Actinoallomurus bryophytorum: one gene and its partner. The protein of the gene in region 1 interacts with the protein of each later gene in a pairwise test. Links are inferred from orthologs where the notes say so. Each region holds a gene or a part of one and is shown on either strand. Other genes may lie near its edges.

What was found.
Region 2: the proteins of FB559_RS18475 (region 1) and rlmB interact in binary tests that used the Escherichia coli proteins (3 or more experiments, as listed by UniProt). The link is inferred for Actinoallomurus bryophytorum from one-to-one orthologs.

What each region holds. Positions count from the first base shown.
Region 1 is NZ_VFOZ01000001.1:3,894,372-3,902,129, forward strand. Bases 382-3,265 are described here. They hold FB559_RS18475 (NAD(P)H-hydrate dehydratase), read left to right. Parts: upstream 382-1,000; coding sequence 1,001-2,530; downstream 2,531-3,265. Other genes in these bases: FB559_RS18465 (helix-turn-helix transcriptional regulator), read left to right, coding at 382-586; FB559_RS18470 (holo-ACP synthase), read left to right, coding at 630-986; alr (alanine racemase), read left to right, coding at 2,599-3,265. In the rest of the region: more of FB559_RS18465, read left to right, coding at 1-381; more of alr, read left to right, coding at 3,266-3,735; FB559_RS18485 (alpha/beta fold hydrolase), read left to right, coding at 3,732-4,802; tRNA (adenosine(37)-N6)-threonylcarbamoyltransferase complex ATPase subunit type 1 TsaE, read left to right, coding at 4,886-5,320; FB559_RS18495 (hypothetical protein), read left to right, coding at 5,477-6,196; tRNA (adenosine(37)-N6)-threonylcarbamoyltransferase complex dimerization subunit type 1 TsaB, read left to right, coding at 6,232-6,897; rimI (ribosomal protein S18-alanine N-acetyltransferase), read left to right, coding at 6,909-7,376; tRNA (adenosine(37)-N6)-threonylcarbamoyltransferase complex transferase subunit TsaD, read left to right, coding at 7,373-7,758. UniProt on the Escherichia coli protein: Bifunctional enzyme that catalyzes the epimerization of the S- and R-forms of NAD(P)HX and the dehydration of the S-form of NAD(P)HX at the expense of ADP, which is converted to AMP.
Region 2 is NZ_VFOZ01000001.1:1,857,188-1,864,910, reverse strand. The notes cover bases 3,326-6,174. They hold rlmB (23S rRNA (guanosine(2251)-2'-O)-methyltransferase RlmB), read left to right. Parts: upstream 3,326-4,223; coding sequence 4,224-5,126; downstream 5,127-6,174. Other genes in these bases: FB559_RS43730 (hypothetical protein), read right to left, coding at 5,190-5,744; cysS (cysteine--tRNA ligase), read left to right, coding at 3,326-3,531. Outside these bases: FB559_RS08785 (DUF2637 domain-containing protein), read right to left, coding at 1-1,014; FB559_RS08780 (DUF6585 family protein), read left to right, coding at 1,268-2,032; more of cysS, read left to right, coding at 2,140-3,325; FB559_RS08755 (SDR family oxidoreductase), read right to left, coding at 6,268-7,182; FB559_RS08750 (TetR/AcrR family transcriptional regulator), read right to left, coding at 7,179-7,723. UniProt on the Escherichia coli protein: Specifically methylates the ribose of guanosine 2251 in 23S rRNA.

The DNA of each region.
Region 1 (7,758 bases):
GGCGGGCGTTCCCTCCATCGCCGTGCCGGCCACCCACGACCGGCTCGAACCCCAGGTCCAGTCCGTTCTCGACAGCATGGCCGATCTGCCCGCCGCGGTGCTCAACAGCCGATACGACGTCCTCGCGTGGAACGCCGCGTACGCCGCGATGTGGCCGCGGATCAACCAGGACGGCCGCAACCTGTTGTGGGCCGCGTTCATCGTTCCGGACTGCTGCAGCACCTTCGTGAACCGCGACCGGGAGCTTCCGCAGATGGTCGCGATGTTCCGCGCGGCGTTCGGCCGTCACCTGGGCGAACCCGCCTGGACGGACCTCATCCAGCGCCTGTCCGCCGGCAGTGAGGAGTTCCGTGAGATGTGGGCCGCGCAAGACGTCGCGGTCCCGACGACACGGGTGAAGGTCTTCCGGCACGCCGCCGTCGGCGAGGTGCGGCTGTCGGTGGTCAGCTTCGCGGTCGTCGCCACGCCGGAGACGCGAATGGCCGTCTACACGACGGTGGACCAGGAGAGCCGCGAGCGCTTGGACTGGCTGATCGAACACCCGGAGGCGCCCGCCGTCGACCCGGCCCACCACCACACTCACTGACGGTCGCCCACTCCCCACAGGTCACGGACGTTAACCTGATCTCGTGATCGTCGGAGTGGGGATCGACGTCGTGGACCTCGAACGGTTCGCCCGGTCCCTCGAACGTACGCCCGCACTGGCCGTCCGGCTCTTCACCGAGGACGAACGCCGGCTCCCTCAGCGTTCCCTCGCCGCCCGGTTCGCGGCCAAGGAGGCGCTCGCCAAGGCGCTGGGCGCACCACGCGGGCTGAAGTGGACCGACGCCGAGGTGCGCAGGGCCCCCGACGGGCGGCCGGACCTGCACGTCGAGGGGACCGTGGCGGCGGCGGCGACGCGTCTCGGCGTCACCTCCTGGCACATCTCGCTCAGCCACGACGGTGGTGTCGCCGTCGCCGTGGTGATCGCCGAGAACACCGACTGACGAGGGGATCGACCATGCGGTACGCGCACGAGGTGGACAAGGTCCGCGCCGCGGAGCGGGCACTGATGGCGCGCTCGCCCGAGGGCGCGCTCATGCGACGTGCCGCGGCCGGTCTCGCGTCGGTCTGCGCCGGGCTGCTGCGGAGCGGCCGCGCCGGGGTCATCGGCCCAGGGGAGGGCGTGTACGGCTCGCGGGTCGTGCTGCTCGCCGGCAGCGGCGACAACGGCGGTGACGCCCTGTACGCCGGAGCCCTGCTCGCCCGGCGCGGAGCACACGTCACCGCGGTCCTGGCCGGTTCGAAGACCCACGAGGGCGGCCTCGCGGCGCTGCGCTCGGCCGGTGGCCGTTCCCTCGACGCGGACGACCCCGCCGGGTCCGTGGCCGCGATCGAGGCGGCGGATCTGATCATCGACGGGCTGCTCGGCATCGGCGGACGGGGCGGGCTCCGCGAACCCCACGCGACCCTGGCCGGCCACGCCTCGCGGAGCGTCGCCACCATCGTGGCCTGCGATCTGCCCAGCGGCGTCGACGCGGACACCGGTGTGGTGAGCGGAGCCGCCGTACGCGCCGACGTGACGGTCACGTTCGGGACCTACAAGCCGGGCCTGTTCGTCGATCCGGGCGCCGGGCACGCGGGCGTGGTCGAGCTCGTCGACATCGGGCTCGGCCCGTACCTCGGCGACCCGGACGTGGTCCTGCCGCAGGCGGCCGACGTGGACCTGTGGGCACCCGGCCCGTCGCGGGAGTCCAACAAGTACCGCCGTGGCGTGCCCGGTGTGGTGGCCGGCAGTAAGACCTTCACCGGGGCCGCGGTGATGTCGGTCGGCGGCGCGATACGCGGCGGCGCGGGCATGGTGCGCTTCGCCTCGGCCGAGCACTCCGTCGAGCTGGTCCGGCACCGCTGGCCCGAGGCCGTGACCTCGGTCGTCGACACCTCGCTGAGCGAGGTCGGGCGGGTGAACGCCTGGGTCGCCGGGCCCGGCCTCGGCACCGGCGAACACGCCGAGGCGCTGCTGGCCGAGGTGCTCGGCACGGACCTGCCGGTCCTGGTCGACGCCGACGGCCTCACCGTCGTGGCGCGCCGCCGCGACCTGCTCTGGCGCGACGCGCCGACCGTGCTCACTCCGCACGCCGGGGAGCTCGCCCGGCTGCTGGGAACCGAGGCGGACCAGGTCGAGGCACGGCGGCTGGAGCACGTACGCCGGGCCGCGGAGGAGCTCGGCGCGACCGTGCTCCTCAAGGGGTCGACCACGGTCATCGCGGAGGTCGGGCGGCCCGTGCGGGTCAACCCGACCGGCACGCCGCGGCTCGCCACCGCGGGCAGCGGCGACGTGCTGTCCGGCCTCATCGGGGCGTTCCTCTCGGGAGGGGCGAGCGCGATCGACGCCGCCGCCGCGGGCGCGTACCTGCACGGTCTCGCCGGCCGGCTCGCCGCCTCCGGCCCCGCCTCCGACGAGCGGCCCCCGGACGACCGCGAGGCGCCGATCAGCGCGTACGACGTCATCGAGGCGATCCCGGCGGCCTTCCGTACGCTCACCGGCTGAGCCCCGGACCTGCGACGGGCCGTAAGGCGATGGCCCCCGCAGGTCTGCTTCGCTGCCACAATTGGTTCATGAGCGTTACCACGGCGGAGGCACGCGTCGACCTCGGGGCGATCAGTAACAACGTGGACCTGCTGCGTGAGCAGGCCGGCGGTGCCGGTGTGATGGCAGTGGTCAAGGCGGACGGGTACGGCCACGGGATCGTCCCCGCCGCACGGGCCGCGGTCGCCGGCGGTGCCTCCTGGCTGGGCGTCGCGACGCTGGACGAGGCGATGACCGTACGACGTGCGGGCCTGGACACACCCGCGATGTGCTGGCTCTACACGCCCGGCGAGCGGTTCGACGACGCGATCGCCGCCGGCGTCGACCTGTCGGCCACCTCCGTGGGCCAGGTCGCCGAGATCACCCAGGCCGCCGCGCGCGTCGGGCGGCAGGTCAGGCTGCACCTCAAGGTCGACACCGGCCTGTCCCGCAGCGGCGCGACCCCGGCCGACTGGCCCTCGGTGGTCGACGCCGCCCTGCGCGCACAGGCCGACGGCCTGGCCTCCGTGGTGGGGCTGTGGTCCCACTTCGCCTGCGCGGACGAGCCCGGCCACCCGTCCATCGCCGCGCAGCTACGCGTCTTCGACGAGACCATCGAGGTCGCCGAGAAGGCCGGCGTACGCCCCGAGGTGTGCCACATCGCCAACTCCGCGGCCACACTCACGCTCCCGGAGGCCCGCTACGACCTGGTCCGGCCCGGTATCGCGGTCTACGGCCTGGACCCGATCCCGTCGCTCGGGCTCACGCGCCGGCTCGGCCTGCGCCCCGCGATGACGCTCGCCGCGAGGGTGGCGGTGGCCAAACGGGTCGGTGCGGGCGAGGGCGTGTCCTACGGCCACCGCTACGTCACGTCGGCGGAGACGACGCTCGGCCTCGTGCCGATCGGCTACGCCGACGGGGTTCCCCGGCACGGCACCAACCTGCTCCAGGTCTGGGCGGCGGGGAAGAGACGGCGCATCGCCGGCACCGTCTGCATGGACCAGTTCGTCATCGACGTCGGAGACGACGGGATCCAGGCGGGGGACGAGGTGGTCCTCTTCGGGCCGGGAGACGGGGGAGAGCCCACCGCCCAGGACTGGGCCGAGATGCTCGGCACGATCTCGTATGAGATCGTCACCAGAATCGGTGCCCGGATCCCGCGTACGTACGGTGGAGACACGCAATGAACAAGAAGCGAGTCGGCCTGGTCGGCGCCGCGATCGGCACCGCCGGTGCCGTCGGGGTCGGTGCCGCGGTGGCGGCGCGCAGGTACGCCGTCGGCCGCGAACGGCTACGACCCGACCCGGATCGGGACGAGCCCTTCGGCGAGCTCCGCGGCCGTCCGCAGACCGTCGTGGCCACCGACGGAGTGCCGCTGCACGTCGAGGTCAACGGCCCGGACGACGCCTCCCTCACGGTCGTCTTCAGCCACGGCTACTGCATGACCCAGGACTCCTGGCACTACCAGCGCCGTGATCTCGCGGACGAGGCCGACGTGCGGATGGTCTTCTGGGACCAGCGCAGCCACGGGCGCTCGGGACGCAGCGACCTGGCCCACGCGACCATCGACCAGTGCGGCGACGATCTCCTCGCGGTGATCGAGGCCACCACGGCGCCGGGCCGGCCGGTGGTGCTGGTCGGTCACTCGATGGGCGGGATGACGATCATGGCGCTGGCCGATCGGCACCCGGAGCTGTTCGGTGACCGGGTCGCCGGCGTCGCCCTGGTCAATACCTCCTCCGGAGGACTGGCGGAGCTGACGCTCGGCCTGCCGGAGGTGTTCGGCAAGGTGTTCCGTGCCGCGGTGCCCGGCGTGGTCCGCGGCATCGGCAAGGGCGGCAAACTCGTCGACCGGGGGCGCCGGATCGGCACCGACGTCGCCTTCGTCATCACGCGGCGGATGGCGTTCGCCGACCGCGCGGTGAGCCCGTCGATCGTGGACTTCGTCGAACGGATGATCGGCTCCACCCCCATCGAGGTGATCGCGGACTTCTACCCGACGCTCGCCGCGCACGACAAGCTGGCCGCCCTGGACGTTCTGCGGAAGGTCCCAGCGGTGGTCGTGGTCGGCGACCAGGACCGCCTCACGCCCCTCGCGCACGGACGGGCCATCGCGGCCGCGCTACCCGAGGCGGAGCTGGTCGAGCTCTCCGGTGGGCACGTCGTGATGCTCGAACGCCCCCAGGTCGTCACCGACGCCATCGCCGGACTGGTCGAGCGGGCCCGCCCGTTCGCCGAGGAGCGGTCCGCTTGAGCCGTGACGATCACCCCCGGCGGACTTCGGACGCCGATGACGTGGATGGAGGCTCCGTGATCCGGGTACCGACCGACGAGGCCATGCGCGACCTGGGCCGGCGGCTGGCCGGGCTGCTGCGCGCCGGGGATCTCGTCCTGCTGTCCGGGCCGCTCGGCGCGGGCAAGACCACGCTGACCCAGGGGCTGGGAGACGGTCTGAAGGTCCGCGGACCGATCACGTCGCCGACCTTCGTCATCGCGCGCGTGCATCCGTCGCTCGCGGGCGGCCCGTCGCTGGTGCACGCCGACGCCTACCGCCTCGGCGGCCTCGACGAACTCGACGACCTCGATCTCGATCTCCAGGACGCCGTGACCGTGGTCGAGTGGGGCGGCGGTATCGCCGAGGGCCTGTCCGAGGACCGACTGGAGATCGTGATCGACCGGGAGGAGACCGACGAGCGCATCGTCGGACTGGCCGGTGTCGGGCCGCGGTGGGCCGCGCTCGGCGAGTGGTCGCCCGGCGACCCAGGGTCTTGATCGTCTCTGCGCGCCTGGCTGACCACGTGCGGTGATCTCATGATCCGATTTATTGTTCCTAGATCGATCCAGACCGTGATCTTGCCGTAGTGTCTACCCCCAAACCTCATCTTCCTGGCATATAGCGCAAGTTTCCTTTGGGAAGGGAGAGCTCCGGTGAGCGGTCATCGTCATGCCGCACGGCCGGCCAGGCGCCATGGGAGCCTCGCCGCCGCCGGATCCGTCGCTGTCCTCGTGGCCGTGGTGATCGGCGGCGCGACCTGGGCCTCCGGGGTCGGCAGAGGCGGCCACCACACCCTCCACGCACGCGGTGCGGAGGCGGTCAGCTCCCCGATGAACTCCCTCCACGGTGCCGAACGCGACGCCGTGCCCGGCGCCTGTGACACGCTCAGCGCGAGCCTGGCCAAGCAGCTCGCCCCCGGCGCGGACCGCAGCGAGACGGTCGCCACGGAGTCCGACCAGCACAGCGAGTGCGCCTGGAGCCTCTTCGCCGCGGACCGCAGCCGTCAGCTCAACGTCGAGCTGCGCGCCATCGGCGCCGACGGCGGCACGTCGGCCACCGACACCGCGGTCCTCACCTTCAACGACGAATGGCACACCGACCGCGCGGGGAAGGACCTCGCGGACGGCGCCAAGGTGCATGACAGCCGCGGCGTGACCGGCGTCGGCGAGCAGGCCTACGTCGTCTACACGGTGGACGGTGCGATCGGCGCGGCCGTCGCCAACGCGCGACTCGCCAACGTCCTCGTCACCGTGCACTACTCCGGTGGCGACCACCTCGAGACCCACGGCAAGCCCATGTCGTCCGGCCCGGCAGGGGACGGCGCGCTGCAGGCCGCCCGCGACATCATCTCCAAGCTCGAGTCCCACTCGTAACTCGCAGTGGTCGGAGCGCGCTACGCTCTGGGATCGTGCTGGTCTTGGCTTTCGATACCGCGACCGCCGCGGTCACCGTCGCACTGAGCGAGTGGGCTCCGGGCCACCCGCCACGGCTCCGAGCCGAGTCCAAGGTCGTCGACCGCCGCAGGCATGCCGAAGTTCTGGCCCCGGCGATCAACACCGTACTCGGCGAGGCTCAGGTGAGCCGTTCGGAGCTGTCCGCGATCGCCGTCGGCGTCGGCCCCGGCCCCTACACGGGCCTGCGGGTCGGCCTGGTCACGGCGCGTGCGCTCGGCGCCGTGCTGAAGATCCCCGTACACGGCGTCTGCACCCTCGACGCGCTCGCGTGGGAGTCCAAACGCACCGAGCCCTTCGTGGTGGCCACCGACGCGCGCCGCAAAGAGGTCTACTGGGCGCGGTACGACTCGGCCACCGTACGCATCACCGGCCCCTCGGTCGGCGGCCCCGCCGAGGCCGCCGTCCCCGGCCTGCCCGCACTCGGCGAGGGCGCGCTGCTCTACCCCGACGTGCTCAAGGGCGAGACGCCGGCACTGCCGTCGGCCGCCGCGATCGCCGAGCTCGTGGTCTCGCGGCTGTCCGGCGGCGCCGGACCGGAGCTGCTGCCGCCCGAGCCCCTCTACCTTCGCAAGCCCGACGCGCGTGAGCCCGGGCCGCGTAAGCGGGTGATCCCCCGATGAAGGTCCGCGAGATGACCCTCGATGACCTGCCCGGCGTGCTCGAGCTCGAACACCTGCTGTTCACCGACGACGCCTGGTCCGAGGAGACCTACCGCGACGAGCTGGCCGACCCCGGCGGCACGAGGCACTACGTCCTCGCCGAGGAGGACGACCTGCTCGCGGGCTGGGCCGGGCTGGCCGCCGTCGGCGGGCAGGGCGACGTGCTGACCATCGGCGTACGCCCCGAGCTGCAGGGCCGGGGAGTCGGGTCGATGCTGCTGACCGCGCTGCTCGACGAGGCCGCCACCCGCCACTGCGGCGAGGTGTTCCTCGACGTACGCGCGGACAACGACCGGGCGCGGCGGCTCTACGAGCGGTTCGGCTTCACGGCCGTCGGCGTGCGCAAGCGTTACTACCAGCCGTCCGGAGTGGACGCGATCGTGATGGTGCGGGAGTCGCGACCGGGCGACGTGCCCGTGCGGCGGGGGGTGGGCACGTGAAGGATCAGCCGCTGGTGCTCGGCATCGAGACGTCCTGCGACGAGACCGGCGTGGGCGTGGTCCGCGGTCATACCCTCCTCGCGGACGCGATCGCCTCCAGCGTCGACGAACACGCCAGGTTCGGCGGAGTGGTGCCGGAGGTCGCCTCCCGTGCCCATCTGGAGGCGATGACCCCGACGGTGGACCGTGCGCTGGCCGAGGCCGGAGTCCACCTCGAGGACGTCGACGCGATCGCGGTCACCGCGGGTCCCGGCCTGGCGGGCGCGCTGCTCGTCGGTGTGGCCGCCGCCAAGGCGTACGCCCTGGGCCTGGACAAGCCGCTGTACGGCGTCAACCACCTCGCCGCCCATGTGGCCGTCGACCAGCTCGAACACGGGCCGCT
Region 2 (7,723 bases), 2.0 Mb from region 1 along the record:
GGCCACAAGGCGCGGAGACGGCTCGTCCTCGGCCGGTTCCGCGGGCTGGTCGTTCATCGGCGCCTCCGCCAGGGGTTCGGGATCGGGCTCGGCCGGGTCTTCCGCCGTCTCGGGGTGGAGGCCGTCGTGGCGAGGCGCGGGCGGCAACAGTGGCTCGGGCTCGTCCGCCTCCGGCTGGGGGGCCCGGGAGGCGGGTACGGTCTCGGTCGGCTCGGTGTGCGCGTCGCCGGAAGGCGCCGGCTGGCCGGCGCCGCCCCAGGACGGGGGCACGGGGTCGCTCGGCTCCACCGGCCCGTACTCGTCGTCGCGGGATCCGGAGAGGCGCGCGCCCTCCCATGGCTCAGGCGGCGCCAGCAGCGCGGCGTCCCAGGGGTTCGACTCCGCCTCACCGGCGGGTACGGGCTCGCGTACCGGCTCCAGCTCCCTGATGGAGGCCGGGCGGGGCAGCGGCTTGGTCTCCGCCGGCTCGAAGCCCGGGATGATCGCCTTGTCGACGACGGTCGCGGGCACCGGCTCCACGGGCCCGGCGGGTCCTTCGCCCTCGGCAGCGCCACCGGACCGCCGGCGACGGCGCTCGCGGAGGCCCGGCATCTGCTTGATCATCGAGATCCAGAGCCAGACGGCGAGGATCAGGATCGTCCAGGGTGCCACGGCGACGCCGACGTTCACCCAGGTGTCCGGGAGGGCGGCGTAGCCCTTGACCGCGCGCTGCACGCTGGCCGCGCCCGCCCCGACGATCAGCACCATCAGCAGCAGCCAGCGCACCGAGCGGGCGAACCAGCCGGACCGGCGGGCGGTGAAGATCGCGAGGATGATCACGACGACCAGGCCGTCGAGCATCCCGGGATAGAGGTACGCCCAGCGCCGTGCGGCGCCGCCGCGGAGCGCCAGCAGGCGCAGGTCGTCATAGGACAGCACGAAGGTGCCGGCGGCCAGCGCGACGACGCCGAGGCCGCCGAGCGTCGCCAGGAACCTTCGCTGTGCCTTCGAATATTGCGTGGGGGTGAGTGTCATTTGGGGGGAAGCCAACCATCGGGGCGAACGGGGTGACCACCATCTTGGCCGTATTCAGCGGTTGTCGGTGTGAGCGCGGGCCGCGTGTCGCCGGGAGATCGGCCGTACCCGCTCTTGGCATACCCCCCGTGCGGGCTCTGGAAGCCGTACCGGAAGGATGTTGTGCCGCTTCGGGTCGTGCGCTTTTGGGTATGCGGCCATTCGTGTTGTTTTGTCGGCCACGGCACTCGATCATGGTGTTCCCTTGAGAGATGTGAGCATTCCTCCCCCCATCGACGGTCTTGCGAAGGATGAGCGGCTCGGCGAGCCGGTCAGCGTCCATGATCCGCGTACTGAGAACCCCCGCGCCCGTACCTGGCTGGTGGTCCTCGGGCTGCCCGGACTGGTGTTGCTGCCCTTCACCGTGAGATTCCTGATCCACGGGTTCGGGTGGGCCACGGTGCTGAGCGTGCTGCTCACCATCGGCTACCTCGGCGCGGCCGGCCGCATCCTGCTCCGTGACGTCCTGCCGGGCTACGGCAAGGTGGTCTACCTCTACGGGAACGGACTGATCCTCGCCGACCGCGGTGACATGAAGGTCTTCGCCTGGGACGCCATCAAGGAGATGCGCGTCTCCGGCGTACGCATCGGCTCGTCGGAGACGGTGAGCTGGCGCTGCGTGCTGGTCCGCGCCGACAGCACGGAGGCCGTCGTGGGCCCGGAGTTCCCCGGCGTGCAGGACGTGGTCGAGGCCGTGTCCTCGGCGGTGACCGAGCGGCTGTTGCCCAAGTACATCTCCCGGGTCGAGACGGGCGGCTCGGTGCGTTTCGGACCGTTCACGATCTCCCGCGAGGGCATCACCAAGGACGACGAGCAGGTGCCGTGGCCGCAGGTGGCCTCGGTCGAGATCAGCAACGGCATGGTCTACATGAACCGCCGCGACCGTACGGCCGGTATGACGGCCACTGCCGGAGAGGTGCCGAATGCCGTCGCCTTCAGTGAATTGGCGCGTCACGTACAGCGGGTCCAGACGGAATGAGGCGTGGCTGAGCGCGATCGCCGTCAGGGCATCCTGAGCGTCCGGGATCGCCCAACAAAGCGGATTTCCGTGCCGGGGGCGGACCCGCATCGAATAGCCTCTTACGCGTGAGCCTGCGCCTCTACGACACCGGTACCCGTGGCATCCGCGAATTCACCCCGCTGACCGCGGGCCATGCGGGCGTCTACGTTTGTGGTGCCACGCCGCAGGCCGCCCCCCACATCGGCCACATGCGCTCCGGCGTGACGTACGACCTGCTGTTCCGCTGGCTGGTCGCGTCCGGCTACGACGTCACGTTCGTCCGCAACGTGACCGATGTGGACGACAAGATCATCAATGTCGCCGCGCAGACGGGCACGCCGTGGTTCGCGGTCGCCGAGGCCAACCAGCGCGTCTTCAACAAGGGCTACGACGAGCTCGGCTGCCTGCCGCCGACCGTGGAGCCGAGAGCGACCGGCCACGTACCGGAGATGATCACGCTGATGCGGCGGCTCATCGAGGACGGGCACGCGTACAACGTCGGCGACGACGTCTACTTCGACGTCATGTCGTGGTCGGGCCGGTACGGCTCGCTGTCGCACCAGCGGCTCGACAGCATGCGGGCCGCCGGTGACTCGGTCGGCGATCACGCCAAGCACGACCCGCGCGACTTCGCGCTGTGGAAGGGCGCCAAGCCCGGCGAGCCGAGCTGGGAGACCCCGTGGGGCCCAGGCCGTCCGGGCTGGCACCTCGAGTGCTCCGCGATGGCCACCAAGTACCTCGGCCCGGCCTTCGACATCCACGGCGGCGGCGTCGACCTGATCTTCCCGCACCACGAGAACGAGCTCGCCCAGTCGGCCGCCGCCGGTGACGAGTTCGCCCGCTACTGGGTCCACAACGGGCTGCTCACCGTGAACGGCGAGAAGATGAGCAAGTCCATCGGCAACGTCGTGCTCCTGTCGGACCTGCTCGACAAGGCGCGCCCGGTCGAGGTCCGCTACTACCTCGGTTCCGCGCACTACCGCTCGATGATCGACTACTCCGACGAGGCCCTGCACGACGCCGCCGCCGCGTACCGGCGCATCGAGGCGTTCGTCGTACGCGCGGTGGAGATGGCCGGGCGGGTGGAGCCGGGCACGCTGCCGCAGGCGTTCGCCGACGCCATGAACGACGACCTCGGGGTGCCGCAGGCGCTCGCCGTCATCCACGAGGCGGTCCGCGAGGGCAACACCGCGCTGACCGCCGGCGACAAGGACACGCTCGTACGCGTCCTCGCCGAGCTGCGCGCGATGCTCGGCGTCCTTGGCATCGACCCGCTGTCGCCGCCGTGGGAAGGCGCGGACGAGGATCTGAGCGGCGTGCTCGACGCGCTGGTGTCCCTGGCGATCGAGCAGCGGCAGGCCGCACGCGAGCGCAAGGACTACGCCGCCGCCGACGCGATCCGCGACCGTCTCACCGCCGCCGGCATCCTCATCGAGGACACCCCGCGCGGTCCGCGCTGGGAACTCAAACGTTCCTGATGCGATTGGTGGGTGAGAGTCCGGGGACGTAACGTTCGAGAGGCTTCACACCCCACCGTTCTCGAGGTGGTCCACTTGTTCGAGCGGTTCACCGACACCGCCCGCCGCGTCGTGGTCTACGCCAAGGAAGAAGCCCGGCTGCTCGACCACGAGCACATCGGCACGGAACACATCCTGCTCGGCCTGCTGCGCGACGACACGGAGACGGCGGTCCAGGTCCTCACCTCGCTCGGCGCCGGCCTCGCGCCCGCACGTGCCGAGGTCGAGGACATGGTCGGCCGGGGACAGCAGCCGCACGCCGGTGACGTCCCGTTCACGGCACGCGCCAAGAAGGTCCTCGAGCTCTCGCTGCGCGAGGCGTTGCAACTGGGCCACAACTACATCGGCAGCGAGCACATCCTGCTCGGCCTCCTGCGCGAGGGCGAAGGCGGCGGAGCGGAGGTGCTCAAGCGCCTGGGCGTCGACTTCGAGGAGCTGCGCCGCGCGGTCCTCACGGTGCTGCGCTCCCGTCAGCAGTCGCGGCCTGCGCCGGGCGTCTTCGCCTCCGGCGGGTCCGCGATCGAGGGCCGGCTGGCGGCCATAGAAGCGCGTCTGGAGCGCATCGAGCGGTTGCTTCGGGACGGTTCGGGTCGCGACTCCGCGTAGTCTGTGCCGGGGCGGATCGTCGCCCTGGGCACTCGCGGAGGACATGGATGGCCAAGCGTCGCAAGAAGGGGTCGAGTCACACCCCGAAGGCCGAGGACCGGCACTGGTACGGCAAGCGTCAGACGGCGCGTGCCACCAAGGCGGCCACTCGGACGGGGAGTGTCACGACCGGCCCACGGCGCGATTCGTCCGCCGCCGGGGACCGCCCGCAACGGCGCCCCGCGCCGGAGGGCCCGGAGATCGTCACCGGCCGCAACCCGGTCGTGGAGGCCCTGCGCGCCGGCATCCCCGCGAGCACCCTCTACGTCATGACGGGCGCCTCGGACGACCGCATCCGTGAGTCGATCAAGCTGGCCACCGACGCCGGCGTCGCCCTGCTGGAGGCGGGCAAGATCGAGCTCGACCGGATGACCGACCGCGCCGTGCACCAGGGCATCGCCCTGCAGGTGCCCGAGTACGACTACGCGCACCCCGACGACCTGCTGCAGCTGAGCACCAAACCGCTGATCGTCGCGCTCGACGGCGTGACGGACCCGCGCAACCTCGGCGCCGTCGTACGCTCCGCCGCGGCGTTCGGCGCCCACGGGGTGCTCGTGCCCGAACGCCGCGCGGCCGGAGTGACCGCGGGTGCGTGGAAGGCGTCGGCGGGCACGCTCGCCTCGGTCCCGGTCGCCCGTGCGACCAACCTCGTACGAGCGCTGAAGGCGTACCAGAGCGCGGGCCTGTTCGTGGCCGGCCTGGACGCCCGCGGTGCCACGGGGGTCGACGCCCTGGACGCCGCCGACGGACCTTTGGTGCTGGTGGTCGGCTCGGAGGGCAAGGGCCTGTCGCGCCTGGTCGCCGACACGTGCGACCTGCTCATCAACATCCCGATGCCGGGCAAGGCCGAGTCGCTGAACGCCGGCGTCGCGGGCAGCATCGCGCTGTACGAGATCGCCCGCCACCGCTGACGCCGCCCGGCCGCGCGACGCCCAGATGACTACCTCGGCGTCGCCCGGCCGGTCAGATCGGGTCTATCCGCGGCGTACGCAGAGGGCCTGCTTGGAGGCGAACAGGGGGACCGCGTCGTAGGACTCGCCCTGGGGGCAGGAAGCGGCATCGGCCGCCCACCGCAGCACCGTCCCCCAGTGCGGCGAGGCGCAGGCGGTCTCCTGAAGGTGTGAGGACTGCTGGGGGTCCAGAATGCAGTCACCGGCCCGGAACACCCCACCCCCCTGACCCACGTCGCCGGGGTGTGGCGCGCTGAGGTTGCGGATGCACGCGACCTCCTTGCCGACGTTGATCGAGTGCGCCTGGTCGACACTGACCATGGCGTCAGTGTCGTCGGGGCAGTCGGTCGGACCCCCGATCAGGACGGAAGCGGTCATCTTGGTGACCTTCGCCTTGGCGTCGCTCGAGCCACAGCCGGTCCGGTGGAACGCCTTGCCCGCCTGGTCGCCGATGCGGCCCTCGGAGCTCACGCACTGCCCGGCCTTCCACTCGCCGGTCGGGGCCGATTTACCGTTGGAGAGCGCGCTCGCCACGATGAACAGGACCACGATCACGGGTACGGCGATGCCGATGATCATCCGGTTCTGCTTGCGTCGCTGCGGTTGGGGGGCCGGCGGGTATCCGTAGGGCGGCGGTCCGCCGTATCCCGGTCCGTTGTAACCCGGTCCGCCCATGCCTGGGCCTGGGCCTCGGCCTGGGCCCATCGGGCCGTTCGGGACGCCTGGGCCCGTGGGGCCGGCCGGCGAGCCTGCCGGTCCGTTGGGCAGGGGCGGCGCTGGCGGCTGGACCTGCCAGGGACCCGGTGGCGGTGGCCCTTGCCAGGCTCCGGGAGGCCCTTGCCAAGCCCCCGGCGGGCCACCCGGACCCGGCATGCCATCTGGGCCGCGTGGTCCTGGGCCACCCGGTCCTGGAGGGCCGCCGGGTCCTGGAGGGCCGCCGGGTCCTGGAGGGCCGCCGAGGCCCGCGCCACCTTGGCCGGGCGGGCCTGGAGGAATGGCCATGTTCATGTGAACCCCCCGTTTTGAGTGCCCTTGATTGGCCGGTCGCTTATAAGGGCCAGGTCACCTTAGTGGAAGGCGCCATTTCTCGGGGAATTGCGCGCTATCGGTAGTCGGCCGCGTCGGCGTCCTTCTTGTCGCCGAAGAAGGCGTCGGCGAAGAACCGGGTGACCTCGGGCTGTGAGCCGTCCAGGTCGGTGAAGCCGTAGTGCTTGGCCAGCACCCCGGATGACAGGGACTGCCCGGACCATCGGGAGACGTCGGGATCGGCCGCGAGCGCGGCGACGGCGCGGCCGATATAACGCGGTGACTCGGCGATGGCGAACCATTTGTCCTTGGCGATCCCGTCGCGCCAGTTCTCCTCGGTGACCCCGAAGTGTTCGAGCATCTCCTCCGAACGCAGGAACCCGGGCGTGAGCGACAGCGAGGTGACCCCGTGCGGCTCCAGCTCCTCCTTGAGCATCTTGCCGAGCCGGGTGATGGCCACCTTGACCACGTCGAAGAACATCGAGCCCCGGTAGCGGTCGTTGAACATGTAGTCCCCATCGGTGATCTCGACGACCAGCCCGCGCCCACGCCGTACGAGCAGGGGCAGGACGGTGTGCAGCGTGATCAGATGGGTCTCCAGCCCGTTGCGCAGCGCCCGCAGCCCCTTGTCGAGGTCGTGTTCCCAGAGCGGCTTCCACTCGATCCACTGGTCGCCGCCCCAGGTGTCGTCGACCAGTACGTCGAGCCGCCCTCCTTGCTCGTCCTCGATCCGCCGTACGAGACCCGCCACGTCGTCCGGCACCATGTGATCGCATCGGACCGCGATCCCCAGCCCGCCGGCCTCGGTCACCAACTGCGCGGTGTCCTCGATCGTCTCCGCTCGCCCGATCGGACTCCGCGACTCCCGGGTCGTGCGCCCGGTGACGTACACCGTGGCCCCGGCCGCCCCGAGCTCGACCGCCATGCCCCTACCCGCACCGCGCGTACCGCCGGTCACCAGGGCGACCTGTCCGTCCAGTGGACCGCTCATATTGCTCTCCTTCTTGGTTCGTGCTGGGCCTCTGGAGCACGCCAGCCGGCCAGTACCGTCGCGAGATCGGCCCGCATCCGGTCGCACAGCCCGCCTTCCGGCCGAGCCGACCAGTGGATCGCCGTGCCATCGGCCACCGCGGTCAGAATCCGAGCCGCCACCGGCGCGGGGGGAGCCCCCGGTAGGACTCCGGCCGCAAGACGGATCACCGCGGCCACCTCGGCCTCCATCGCCGCGTAGAACTCGGCCATGAGCCCTCGCAACTCGTCATCGGCCAGATCGGCCGCGAGCTGCGCCAGGTTGTTGGCGGCCGTGGCCGCGTCGTCGAGAGGCGCGTACGCCGCCACGAGTACGTGGACCACCGCGTCCGCCCCACCGGCATCCGAGACCGAACCACGCATCTGCCCGCGTACGTTGTCGACAGCGGCCCTGGTCATGGCGACGAGCAACCCATGCTTGGACCCGAACCGCTGAGCGAGCGTCCCCACCGCGACCTGCGCCTCAGCCGCCACGTCGGCCAGAGTGAAGCTGGGCCCGAGCC